Regions from separate parts of the Oceanobacillus sp. NCCP-135 genome, predicted to be linked through region 1. Evidence: riboswitches for the same ligand, from Rfam matches in the RefSeq annotation. Region 1 holds a riboswitch; the other holds the start of a gene.

The links. A riboswitch is a leader RNA that binds a small molecule or an ion and turns the genes downstream of it on or off. The one in region 1 is predicted to bind preQ1.
Region 2: linked by a shared signal. The riboswitch ahead of AC6HVZ_RS03905 (QueT transporter family protein) and the one ahead of queF (preQ(1) synthase) in region 1 are both predicted to bind preQ1.

What each region holds. Positions count from the first base shown of each region.
Region 1 covers NZ_BAAKSZ010000017.1:26,564-33,824, forward strand. The annotation lists gene AC6HVZ_RS12665 (threonine ammonia-lyase) at 1-467, opposite strand, end outside; gene AC6HVZ_RS12670 (queuosine precursor transporter) at 806-1,444, opposite strand; gene queF (preQ(1) synthase) at 1,504-1,992, opposite strand; PreQ1 riboswitch class I at 2,468-2,514, opposite strand; gene dhaM (dihydroxyacetone kinase phosphoryl donor subunit DhaM) at 2,590-2,961, opposite strand; gene dhaL (dihydroxyacetone kinase subunit DhaL) at 2,965-3,585, opposite strand; gene dhaK (dihydroxyacetone kinase subunit DhaK) at 3,604-4,599, opposite strand; gene glpK (glycerol kinase GlpK) at 4,765-6,258, opposite strand; gene AC6HVZ_RS12700 (MIP/aquaporin family protein) at 6,270-7,100, opposite strand.
Region 2 covers NZ_BAAKSZ010000004.1:4,679-11,939, reverse strand. The annotation lists gene AC6HVZ_RS03915 (BCCT family transporter) at 1-1,353, opposite strand, end outside; gene AC6HVZ_RS03910 (VOC family protein) at 1,730-2,581, opposite strand; PreQ1 riboswitch class I at 2,760-2,804, shown strand; gene AC6HVZ_RS03905 (QueT transporter family protein) at 2,812-3,294, shown strand; gene AC6HVZ_RS03900 (DUF3891 family protein) at 3,578-4,348, shown strand; gene AC6HVZ_RS03895 (hypothetical protein) at 4,473-4,622, opposite strand; gene AC6HVZ_RS03890 (lysophospholipid acyltransferase family protein) at 4,852-5,442, opposite strand; gene AC6HVZ_RS03885 (catalase) at 5,638-7,242, shown strand.

The sequences.
Region 1 (7,261 bases):
GTTCCCTGCCCGGCGATAATTAATGGATCATCATATGGCGGGATGACGACACCATTATTTGCTTTTGCCAATTCCTCGGCACGCGGTAATCGATCGGCAGAAGTCATGCCACATTTTTCAATCTTGCCATTATATGCTCGGATAGCATTTGCCTTACTTGGATTGACATCCTCAGGCACAACAATTGTCGCAGGAATACCGAGCTCATTTGCGATATAAGCAACCGCCTGTCCATGATTCCCGGATGAAGCAGCTGTCACAAAAGTTGCTCCATCTTTTACTGCCTGCTTTACTTTATTTGTCGCACCTCTAATTTTAAATGCGCCTGTTTTTTGTAAATGTTCCGCTTTGAAAAACATATTATTCCCACATATGGATGAAAACTGGGTGGAACTTAGGATTGGTGTTTCGTTTATAAAATGGTGGATTTGTTCACGTGCATGATAAATATTTTTTATTGTGATCATGAAGTCACTCCTTTGCTTAAAATATTTGTGATAGTTCGCCTTTCATATCTATCGGATCAGGTCTGTTTCATACCCTCCCAGCCTCAACAGAATACAGTAAACCCATCTTTTGCTAATTATTCCCCAGAAAAACACATGCTTTATGTCGAACCCATAAAGCCACGTATGACAAGAACCCCTATATTATTACCCGGGAAATAAAGATTCTCCGTTTCTTTCATAATTTGATAGTTTTCACCAAAGTTAAAGAAGCCTAATAAAAGTAATAATATAATTGTAAATTCTGATAATTTTATTTTAACATATTAACTTTTAAAAATTAAAAAATACATCCCCCATTAAGAGGAATGTATTACTTCAGTTTCTGTTTGTCCACTCTTTGCTTTTCTTGCCATTTTTACAAGAAAATAAACAATTGGTGTATCAACAATTGCTACCATTAATTTAAACACATATTGAGTCGCAATCATTCCAAAAAGAACACCAAATGGAACGGTTCCCCAAAAAGCAACGGTAATGAAAATCATAGTATCCACAAGCTGGCTTGTCATCGTTGATATATTATTACGCAACCAGAGCTTTTTCTTACCATGTTTTGCTTTTAAACGATGAAACAAACTGACATCTAAATGTTGGCTGGCTATGTAAGACAACAGACTCGCCAACATAACTCGGAAGCTTCCACCCAGAATAGTCTCAAACTCTAATTGAGATTCAAAAACTGGTGCAGCGGGAAGTTCAATTACAATAAACACAAAAATCATTGCAATTATTTGTGTAAAAAAACCAGTCTGAACAGTCTTCCACGCAGCCTCTTTCCCGTAAACTTCACCAATCACATCGGTTATCATAAAAGTCACAACATAAACAATTACTGCAGCCGGTAATATAAATTCACCGACACTAAATAATTTCACACCTAACATATTTGATACAATGAAAAGTCCGACAAATAATGCATGTAAATAGACAAACATAAAGATCCCCTTTCAATTAAGAAGATCAAAGCATACCCTAATTACTTAAAAAACTAATGTTAGCGATTATCAATTTTTTCCGGATACATATCATGATTCATCAAACGATGTTCTGCCATTTGTTCGAATTTCGTTCCCGGCTTCCCATAATTACAGTAGGGATCAATGGAAATACCACCACGTGGCGTAAATTTCCCCCATACTTCAATATAGCGCGGATCCATTAATTCGATTAAATCATTCATAATAGTGTTTATGCTGGCTTCATGAAATCCACCATGGTTACGAAAACTGAATAAATACAGTTTCAATGCTTTACTTTCCACCATTTTCACATGAGGAATGTAGCTTATATATATTGTCGCAAAATCCGGTTGCCCTGTCATTGGGCATAGTGTTGTAAATTCCGGACAATTGAATTTCACAAAATAATCTCTGTTTGGATGATTGTTTTCAAATGTCTCTAAAACTTGCGGCTTATAATCAAATTCATACTTTATTCCCTGGTTTCCTAATAGCGTTAATTCAGATAGATCCTGTTCCTTCATTTGTAAAACCTCCCTTATTAATGATGGCTGATTTTTTTAAGATTGGGAATGCGTATTGCTCGTTCCAACGAAGCCATTTGGAACTACGGTTACGCCTCTCATCGAAAAAGCCCTAAAAAGAATAAAAGTGCGGGTCTTCATTTAGCGTCGATCAAACCGGAGTAGTCTGGGACTGCACAAACTAGGACAGTTCCAGGCTCTTACGCATAAAACGGTGTGAAAAAGTAGTAGAGTCATTATGTCTAATGGGATACTGATAATTAATAAATTTTCAGAGGATACCGAAATATCGATAAATGCGTAAGAGCCCAGTTCCAGACTACACTACGCTCGTTCTCCCCAAAAGAGCCTGCTAGTTGCTGGGAGCTGGACGTTGCTGATTCTGCAATCAAGTTATATATAACCCCAAAATTTTATCGTTTCCTTTCCACTAAAAAAAGCCATGCACTAAGGCAATGGCTTATAATCGCATCATTTATCCTTAGTTTTTTATAGAGGGTTGAAGCTAAGAACCTCTATTGTATTTACGCAAATTATTATATATAGGAAATGGAAAAGTGTCAATCTCGGTGAAACAGTCTAGTGATATGCGGTCTATTAAAATGCTTTCATGACTGCATCATAAACCTCTTGAAGACTTTTTTCCATCCCGGATTCGACAGCTGCAACATAAGCTCCTTCAACCAATGGTGCCTCCACCAGTTGGATAGCTTCTGTTTCAGCCATTTCTATTGCAATTTCTGCATTCATTTTTGCACTGCCAATATCAAAGAAAAGCAGGACACCTTCTCCCTGATTGGCGTTTTTTATAGCTGCGCCTATTTTATCAATACTTGTTCCAATATCATTCTCTTCTGTACCACCGGCCAATTCAATCGGAACATCCTGAATAACTTGTTGGATAAGGTCTTTAAGCCCATCTACAATTTTAGAACTATGAGAGATTAATACAATACCAACACGGGACATAATCTAATTACCTCCTTCAATCACTTCTGCAAGTGCTTCGAAAATATAGAATGAGGATGCAGCTCCAGGATCAATATGACCAATAGACTTCTCTTTAAAATAAGATGCTCGCCCCTTTGTACCCATCATTTCTTTTGTACTTTCCATTGCCTGCTTTGCAACTTCCAGAATTTCGTCTGCCTGAAAATCCTGATCACGCTTGAAATAATCGGCCACTGGGGACCACACATCGATCATTGTTTTTTCACCTTCCGTTGCTTTCCCTCGTTGTTTCACTCCATTGACTGCTTCTTCAAGTCCTTTTCCAAAGGCTTCAAAATTTATAGAATCACTGCCTTTTACAGCAATTGAAAACTTTAAAAAAGCTGTACCAAATATTGGCCCCGATGCACCTCCAACCTTGGACATTAATGTCATCGCAGCGTCTTTTAGAACATCTGAAGCATTATTATAATCCTGTCCATTTAGTTTATTTACTACCTCCTGAAACCCACGAGCCATATTAATCCCATGATCTCCGTCGCCTATCGGTTGATCGAGTGCTGTCAGATATTCTTTATTTGTTTGTATTTTTTGATTGGTTCGTTCAAACCATTGAATCATGTCTTTTACTTGAAGTTCCATAAAATATCCTATCCTTCCTCATGAGCGAAAAGCTGGTGCAAGGGATTCAGCTTCTAGTAATGATTTAAGTTCCTCATCTAATTTTAATAATGTAACGGAGCAGCCTGCCATCTCTAAGGATGTCATGTATTCTCCTACAAAAGTTTTGTATACGTGAATTCCTTTTTCCTTTACTATTTCATGCACTTTTTGATTAACAATATAGAGTTCCATTTCTGGTGTGGAACCCAATCCATTGACCATAACTGTAACTTCATCCCCACTTGATAATGCAAGATCAGCTATTACTTTATTTGTTAGTTCAACAGCTATTTCGTCAGCGTCTGCAAGTTTTTTTCTCTCTATTCCAGGTTCCCCATGAATTCCAATCCCAATTTCCATTTCATTTTCATTCAATTCAAAGCTTGGTTTACCAGCTGCAGGAACAATACATGGCGTTAGGGCCATCCCCATTGACCGAACATTATTTACCACTTTTTCAGCAACTGCTTTAACCTCTTCCAAGGAAGCGCCTTCTTCCGCTTTTGCTCCAGCAATTTTATGAACAAAAATCGTTCCAGCAATTCCTCTTCTTCCAGTTGTAAAGGAACTATCTTCCACAGCTACATCATCATTCACTATAACTTGTTCTACTTGGATGCCTTCTGCTTCAGCTAGTTCTGCTGCCATTTCAAAATTAAGTACATCACCGGTATAGTTTTTAATCACTAAAAATACACCTTTTCCTGAATCAACAGCTTTAATTGCCTCCAACACTTGATCCGGTGTTGGCGATGTAAACACTTCTCCAGCCACTGCAGCATCTAACATTCCTTTACCAACATAGCCAGCATGAGCAGGCTCGTGACCACTACCACCACCACTTACAAGTCCAACCTTATTTGCAATAGGTGCCCCGTTTCTGACAATGACCAACGTATCTGATACCTGTTTCACCCTGTCTGGATCGCCTGCAACCATGCCTTTAATCATATCCTGTACCACCTGATTTGGATCATTAATAATCTTCTTCATCTTGATCTCTCCCTCCCCATCATCCTTAGCTATAATTCGATTATTCTGATTGAAGCCTGTTAAATCATTCGACTCTTTCCACATCTATTAGAATAAGAGAGATCAGCTTACCTTTTATTTAAGATAATGACGACCTCTCCTATCAAAGTGTTTTATATACTACTCTTATTTAAACGCTCTTGTTGCCTCAACTGCCTTTTTCCAGCCAGCATAAAGTTCAGCTCGTTTTTCGGTATCAAGATTATCCTCGAATGTCTTTTCATTTTGCCATTGTTTAGCAATTTCTTCTTTATCTTTCCAATAACCAACAGCCAGTCCTGCTAAGTATGCAGACCCTAATGCAGTTGTTTCCTGGACAACTGGCCTTTCAACAGGGACCCCAAGCATATCACTTTGGAATTGCATGAGAAAATTATTTTTAACCGCCCCACCATCCACGCGGAGTGTTTTCAAATCAATTCCGGAATCGGCAATCATCGCATCCAGCACATCTTTCGTTTGATATGCCAATGATTCCAGTGTTGCACGAATAATGTGGTCCTTTGTTGTTCCACGGGTAATTCCAAACATAGCGCCTCTTGCATCACTATCCCAGTATGGTGTGCCAAGCCCAACAAATGCAGGAACCATATAGACACCATCCGTGGAATCAACATTGGTTGCAAAATGTTCACTTTGTGGTGCATTTTCGATAATTTTCAGCCCATCTCGAAGCCACTGAATTGCTGATCCAGCAACAAAAATACTTCCTTCCAAAGCATATTCTACTTTTCCATCAACTCCCCAAGCTAGCGTTGTCAGTAAACCATGCTCTGAAGCAACACCTTGATCACCAGTATTCATCAGCATGAAGCAGCCCGTTCCATACGTGTTTTTTGCCATCCCTTTTTCAAAGCATGCCTGACCGAATAGTGCTGCCTGTTGATCTCCTGCAATACCTGCAATTGGAACTTCATGACCAAAGAAATGATAATCCACTGTATTTGCATACAATTCTGAAGACTCACGAACTTCTGGAAGCATTGTTTTCGGAACAGTTAAAATATCTAATAATTCCTCATCCCATTTAAGATCATAGATATTGAACATTAATGTCCGGGATGCGTTAGAATAATCGGTAATATGTGTCTTACCACCAGAGAGCTTATAAACAAGCCATGTATCCATCGTACCGAATAACAAATTACCATTTTCCGCTTTTTCTCTTGCGCCTTCAACATGATCAAGAATCCATTTGACCTTTGTACCGGAGAAATAAGGATCGAGTAATAGACCTGTTTTTTCCCTGAATAAATCGTTATGCCCCGCTTCTCTTAGTTCCTTGCAAATTCCATCCGTTTGTCTAGATTGCCAGACAATAGCTTTATAGACTGGCTTGCCTGTTTGTTTATCCCAAACTACCGTTGTTTCACGCTGGTTAGTAATGCCAATTCCTGCAATCTGTTTTGGCGCCACATCTGATTTTCTTAAAACCTCTGCCATACAACCAAGTACAGAAGTCCAAATTTCATTCGCATCATGTTCCACCCAGCCAGGCTTCGGAAAAAACTGTTCAAACTCCCGTTGCGCTGTCTCCACAATTTCCCCTTGATGATTAAAAAGAATCGCACGTGAGCTTGTTGTTCCTTGGTCGATCGATAAAATAAATTGATTTGTCATAAAAACTCCTCCTATATAGCTTTTTCTTCCATTTCTTCTGGAGTATTCTCATTTTTTTTTAGTTCTACGCTTGTAGCACCAATTAAAATCACAACTACAACTACACTTAATATCCAAAAAATAGCAGAAAAATTACCTAGAAATATTGCATTATAAAATACTGCTCCGTAAACACCTCCAAGTATCGGCCCAACAACAGGAATCCAGGAGTATCTCCAATTCGATCCGCCCTTACCTGGGATTGGAAGAAGCGCATGAGCAATTCTTGGACCAAGGTCTCGAGCAGGGTTGATCGCATATCCGGTAGTTCCGCCTAGAGACATTCCAATTGCAATAATCAAAGCACCTACAATTAAAGGATTAAGCCCTTCTGTGAATTCATTCGCACCAATAAACATGAGTCCCATTAACAGTACAAATGTACCTACCATTTCACTAACTAAATTTGATAATGGACTGTGAATAGCTGGATCTGTTGAAAATACAGCTAATTTAGCACCTTGATCCTTTGTCGCTCTCCAATGTGGCAAATAATTCAGAAAGACGATAGCTGCACCGATCATGCCCCCAAGGATTTGCGCAAGTATATACACTGGTACTTTTGCCCATGGAAACTCTCCTGCAGCTGCGAATCCCAAAGTTACCGCAGGATTAATATGTGCACCTGTAAATTGACCTACTGCATATACCCCCATTGTAACACCTAGTCCCCAACCAATTGTAATAACTACCCATCCAGCACCTTCTGATTTTGTTTTCTTTAAAACTACTCCCGCAACTACTCCACCACCAAAAATAATGAGAATCATCGTACCAATCAATTCAGCTAAAAATTCTGGCATTTAAAACACCCCTTTGTCCATTTTTAATCTATCCATCTTTCAAGCTAATTAATTTCGAAACAAAAAACCCACACTCTAATAGACATACTTTCTCTAGGAAAGTACTATTAAAGTGTGGGTCTCTTCTCTCCGCCACATAATTAACTTATACTAACAACTTT
Region 2 (7,261 bases), on a different contig from region 1:
GACTCCCCAGATGACTTTCGTTATCAGCGCTGGATTTAGTGTTCCCTTGGATGTCATACTGCCCAAAATATAGGAAGCAGAGTCCGCAGATGTTACCATGAATGTGAAAATAAGCAGAATAGATATAATCGATAGAATATCTGTGAACGGCACAACACCTAAAGCTTCAAAGAGGGCTACCGTTACATCATCGTTAACAGCCTCGGCAATTTGTGTTCCATTATTTAAGTCACTATATATTGCCGTACCACCAAATACTGCAATCCAGACACAGGCAATTGCTGGTGGTACGACCATCACACCAGCGACAAATTCACGGACGGTTCTGCCTCTGGATACACGTGCAACAAATGCTCCTACAAATGGAGACCAGGCAATTGCCCATGCCCAGTAGAAAATGGTCCACTGGTAAACCCAATCACCGCCGGTATATGGTGACAGACGCAAGCTGTACTGTATAAAATTAGAAATATAATCACCCATGCCAAGTACAAAGGAATTTAAAATAAATACGGTTGGTCCTAGGAAAAATACAATTACCATCACAAGTAGGGCCAGCCCCAAATTGATATTGCTCAGCCACTTAATTCCTTTGTCCAGCCCTGTAACACTGGAAGTCATATATGCAGCCAGCATGACAAGCGCAATAATGACTTGTACGCCAATATTATTTGGCACATTAAATACTGATGACAACCCTCCGTTTAGCTGAATAAATGAGAGACCGACAGTTGTCGCAACCCCCATGACAGTAGCTATTACAGCCAAAATATTAACCGTGTTTGCTACTGCCTTATTTTTACCTACTACTGGTTCTATTGCAGCAGAAACAAGTCCACTTCTGTTTTTTCTAAACTGAAGAAATGCGATTGCCAGCCCTGCGACTGCAAAGACGGCCCACTGACTGATCCCCCAGTGGAAAAAGGAATAGCCCATTGCGACTCTTGCTGTTTCCTCAGTCTGAGTTTCCAAGTCAGGAAATGGAGGGACAAAAAAATGACTCATTGGTTCTGCAACACTCCAGAAAACAAGAGACACCCCAAAGCCGGCTGAAAACAACATGCCAATCCATGTGAAAAATGGATATTCCGGACGTGAATCAGATGATCCGAGCCGCGTTTTCCCGTATTTACTGATGGAAATGCCAACAAGGAACAGGATAATAATAAATACTGCAAATAAATAAAACCACCCGAAATTAATTGTTGTGAAATCGAAAAGTGTCTGGGCGACTGCACCAAATTGTTCTGGCATGAATGCTCCGATGATGACTAATAACCCAACGATAATTGCTGAAATAAAAAACACTGGATTCTTATAAGACTCTTTTTTCTTCATAATGATCCTTTCCATTCTAATTTTTTTGGTTCAATCACATTTTGCGGGGAAGGTTGGTTCAGTTGGTTTATTTGGAACCGGTATAATGTGTTTTTATAGAAACAAAACTATTAATTTCCCCGTACTTTGTGAAAGATACAATTTTTTAGTGCTTACTATGTAGCCTAAGTGAATCAAAAATAATGCTATACAGTATCTTACCCAAACCTAAACTTTACTAAACAAAAGATGATGGATATTCCATGAAATTTTAGTTCTGTACTAGGATTATTTGTGAAGCGGAACAAAGACAAGTACAAACTATTCACTAGAAAAAACCGCAGAGAAATATAAAAAGCGAAGATCTGATATCCTCGCTTTTTACTTGTCATATCTATTCTACACCCTAACTTTACTTAATTCTCAACTGAATAACATTTCCAGACGGGTCTTCTGTCACTACATAATCATTTTCCTTTTTTACTTTAGCACCAATTTCCTCCAAGCGATTGACTGCTTCATTCCTTGTAATTTCATCCGAAAAAATTAGTGTGAACCAGTTTAGACCAACACTGTTCTTCGATGGAGATTTAGCTCCCACACCGTTCCATACATTCAGTCCAATATGGTGATGATAGCCACCAGTTGATGTAAAAAGTGCCCCAGGATAATTTGTCACAACCTTAAAACCAAGACCAGTAATGTAAAATTCCTCCGTCTTTTCTAAATCTGCAACATGTAAGTGAATGTGCCCCATCACCGTTGCTTTCGGAAGACCCACCCACTCGTTTTGGCTTTCTGCGAGCAGTCCATCCCCGTCAAGAGGTTCTGTTGCCATAGCAACCTTCCCATCAGTCCAGCTCCATTCAGAAGCAAGGCGGTCACGGTATACTTCAATTCCATTTCCATCCGGATCAGAAAGATAGAGTGCTTCACTCACATAATGATCCGATGCACCAATACGGGTTTTTGTCTGAACCATATATTTTAAGAATGCAGAAAGATCACTGCGGGAGGGTAAAAGTATGGCAAAATGATATAACCCTGTTGTTCTTTCCTCTTTTGGCAATACATCAGCAGGCTGTTCCAGCGTCAGCAAAGGTGTATTGCCATCAACGGTTAAAACTGCTTTTCTATCCGTTTTCTTCAGCACTGTGAAGCCAATTATAGTCTGATAAAAGGAAAGAGACCTTTCCAGATCAGATACATTTATATTAACCTCACCAACATATACAGTTGGTTTTTCGAAAAATTGCTTTTCCATTTTAAACTCCCTCTCCTACTATTGCACATTTTTATTACAATTATATACTTAGTTACTAAATGTAAGTAAAATAATTATAATAATATACCTCTATTTTGTCAATCGAATAAATTATTTTTTCGCCCTTGATTTTGCACCACAAACCTTTATAATATAATAGTCTCTGAGAAATCCCTCAGAACACGTGGTTCGCAACCATCCCACGATAAAAAACTAGGGAGGATATTATAATGAAATCAAAAACATTGGTAGTTAATGGATTAATCGCGTCGCTTTATATTGCCGTTTCGCTAGCCATTGAGCCGCTTGCATTTTCAAGCATCCAGTTTCGGATCCCGGAAATGTTTAACCACCTCATCGTGTTTAGCAAGAAATACTTTTTCGGCATCATACTAGGTGTGTTTATAACCAATATTTTCTCACCACTTGGTGTATATGACCTTGTTTTTGGTGTATCCCATTCCGCTATTTCATTACTCATTACCATTTTATTGGCAAGATTCATCAAAAACATATGGGTTCTGCTTGTTGCTAACACACTCGTTTTCTCATTCAACATGTTTATTATTGCATTTGAATTGAATTTAGCATTAGGATTTCCATTTATGCTTACATGGTGGACAACCGCTGCTGGTGAATTAGTAGTGTTAGCTATTGGAATACCGATTATGTATGCATTGAATAAACGATTACAATTTAAGACGCTTGTATAAGTAAAACCGTTTCAGAGGGAAAGTATCCTTATTGAAACGGTTTTTGTAAGTACAGGACTCGGGATGGCCTAAATAGTTTTTATAGTTGTAACTTTTTATTTGATTTTACATTTATGGGAATATGAATGGTTTCAGGACTAGATAGTAAGGAAAAAGATAGATAACTACAAAAATCTAATCTGTTCCATTTAAAGCTCAATCCCTTGTTTGGATTGACCTTTATTTTTTGTTTACAATTATAATCAGTTTCGATAAGCTAAAGAAAATGAAAGGATGATTTACGATGATTGTTAGAGAGCGCTCAGATGATTTTGTCCTGATCGAGCAGGGCAACCATGCTAAGGTATCAGGAGATATAATGTCCAACTGGAAGAATTCATTATTTAAGGGACAGGATTTTAAAAAATCTGTTGAGTATGCGATCTACAAACATGACTGTGGATGGGAGCCATTTGACAAGCAGCCTTTTTGGAATGATGAACGCCAAGCACCATATACCTTCATTGATTTTCCTACACCACCCAAAATAGTACTTTATAAAAATGGCATCGATGAAGTTGAGAAGGTTGATGCTTATGCGGCACTATTATGCAGTGAGCATTATAAACGTTTTTTATTCAATCATACTTCAATGGAAGCACAATCTTTTGTTAAAGCAGAAGAATTAAGGCAAAAACGAATTTTCAATAGCTTAAGCAAGTTAAACAAACGTTTGTTTAACCACCACTATAGCCTTATTCAGCTTGGTGATAACCTATCCCTTTATATTTGTTTAAATGAGCCTGGAGCTACCAAGGAAAATGAACACCCCTTTTTTAAAAATGGAATACCCCTCTCTGAATCATTAGTTGGATTTAATCAACAAAAAGTAGAACTATATTGGATGGATAGGAAGACCATTGCTATGAGTGAATTCCCTTTTGAGCATGAAGTTCTTGTCACTTTGAAACAGAAAATAGTAACAAAAAAGCTTATAGCTGATAAAGGATTACGTAAAGGTTATGAAGAAACACCCTATGAAGAGATATCCGTGCGATTAATCCCAGATGATTGAAATACCTGCAGTTTTTTGCCAAAACAAACAGTGTATCTACTTAAAGCTCGCACACTTTTGCCTCCTTACCCATTGCAACGAGCCGTCTTGTGAACTGCAAGCTTACTTCTTAACCCACCAACTTTTATTTTCTGAAAGATGGAACGCACTCTTTTTTTACCGGACTCATACGTTTTACCTTTTCATATTGTTTCTTTTCAAAGGTAATCTTTTGCAAATCTTTCATCCGTGCCTCTGCTAACTCTTTATAAACATTATAATGATAATTCATCATTTATCTTCTTCCCTTCGTTTTTATATTTCTTATAATGTTTATACTATATGTAATTACCTCCCCAGTCTTCGGCATGGCGACTGAAATATCACAGCAAAAATACCCTCCTTTAAAATTAGGGTGTCTACGTCTTTGGATGGATGAGCTCATTGGTGAGTATTTTTATGGTTAAAAACTCCAAATAAAAAAGCAGCCGCATTATTGAAAACGCAGCCGCTTTAAAGTGGATTTAATTTTGTAATTCCTTCTGTAACCTGTGTAATTCTGTATTAAGCTCATCCATCATGATTTCCATGGCTTCCTTTTTCGGGTGGCTTTCCGATAAATTTATTGGTTCCCCGAAAATAATCTTTGGTCTTTTTCGTTTAAATAATTCTTTAAAATTATTTGGTCCAGTGTAAGCGACAGGTACAATCGGAACCTTCGAATGTGCCGCAATGGTTACTGCCCCTCTTTTTAATGGTGCTTCCTCACTCGTTCTTGTTCCACTGGGGAATATCCCCACTACTTTATCTTCTTTTAACAATCTTCGGGGAATTTTTATTGTACTTGGTCCAGGATTTTTTCGATCCACTGGAAATGCATGTAGCTTTACCATTAGCCATTTGAGAAAACGTGATTCAAATAGTTCTTTTTTTGCCATATAAAATATTTTTGTGGGTAATACAGAAACACCAAGCCATAATATATCAACCCAGCCTGTATGGGTACACGCAATTATATAACCGCCTGATTTGGGCAGATTTTCTTTTTGATAGATTTTTATTCTGCCAAACAAACTTAAAATTATCTTCAATAAATATGCTGCAAAATAATACATCTTAGGTCCCCTCTTCTATCGATAAATAACATTAACTCTATTTTAGCATATAGTATTAAGATCTGGTACCAAATTATTATTACGCATCTATAATTTTTTATCATTATTATGTTCTAATTGGGCACACTTAAACATAGTGGAAGAAAACTCATACCCTGTGTGCTCAGGAATCAATTATAAAGGATGGGAAATAAAATGGACAAAGATCAAGCAAATAACAAAAACAACGAAACACACATAGAAAATGAAGACACATTAACCACAAGACAAGGACAACCGGTTACTAACAATCAGAACTTAAGAACAGTTGGGAATCGTGGTCCAGCAATGCTGGAAAACTATGACTACATTGAAAAGATCAGCCACTTTGATCGCGAGAAAGTACCTGAGCGTATTGTACATGCACGTGGGGCTGGTGCGCATGGTTATTTTGAGACATATGGAACAGTTGGCGATGAACCTGTTTCAACATATACACGGGCTAAAGTCTTTCAGGAAAAAGGCAAGCAGACTCCTGTTTTTGTCCGTTTTTCAACGGTTGTACATGGGACGCATTCACCAGAAACACTTCGGGACCCACGTGGATTTGCGATTAAATTTTACACAGAAGATGGCAACTGGGATTTAGTTGGAAACAATATAAAAATCTTTTTTATCCGTGACGCTATGAAGTTCCCTGATATGATTCATGCATTTAGACCAGATCCTGTGACCAATATACAGGATAGTGAGCGTTTTTTCGATTTTTGTGCAAACTCGCCGGAGTCCTTCCATATGGTTACATTTATTTATTCTCCTTGGGGAATTCCTGCAAATTATCGGATGATGCAGGGATCTGGTGTGAACACATATAAATGGGTGAACAAGGATGGTGAAGCAGTACTGGTGAAGTACCACTGGGAGCCAAAGCAGGGCATTAAAAACCTGACCACTAAAGAAGCGAATGAAATACAGGCCACAAACTTTAACCACGCCACACAAGATTTATATGATGCCATTGAAGCTGGTGATTATCCGGAATGGGAGCTGTATGTGCAAATTATGAAGGACGGTCCCCATCCCGAACTCGATTTTGATCCACTTGACGATACAAAATTATGGCCAGAAGATCAGTTTCCATGGTTGCCAGTTGGAAGGTTAATTTTAAATAAAAATCCGGAAAATTATTTTGCAGAAGTAGAGCAAGCGGCCTTTGGTACAGGTGTTCTTGTTGATGGTCTAGATTTCTCAGATGATAAAATGCTACAAGGTCGTACATTTTCCTATTCCGACACGCAACGTCATCGTGTTGGTGCGAATTATTTACAAGTACCGGTCAATGCAGCAAAGAAGCGTGTGGCCACAAACCAGGAAGGCGGGCAACTGCGCTACGAAAATGATAAAGCACCTCGGCAAAATCCACATGTGAACTACGAACCTTCTATTTTAGGTGGTTTAAAAGAAGCGGAGCAACTCGGAAAGGAATATACACCAAAGGTTGAAGGAAACCTTGTACGTGAATCGATTGACCGCAATGATAACACAAAACAGGCTGGTGAAACCTATCGTCGTTTTGAAGATTGGGAAAAGGATGAATTGATTTCAAATCTTGTTGGGGATCTTTCACGATGTGATCAAAGACTCCAGGACAAAATGATAGCACTTGCTGAGGAGGCAGATGACGAATACGGTCGACGTTTAAGAGAGGGGCTCCGACATACAGGAAAAGACGGCACAAGTAAAAATCCACTTGGAAATAAGGATGCGGAAAAAGCACCAGAACAAGCTGTGGATAAAGGGCATGACGCAGAGCCGTATTAATAGGCGTACAGCACATTGC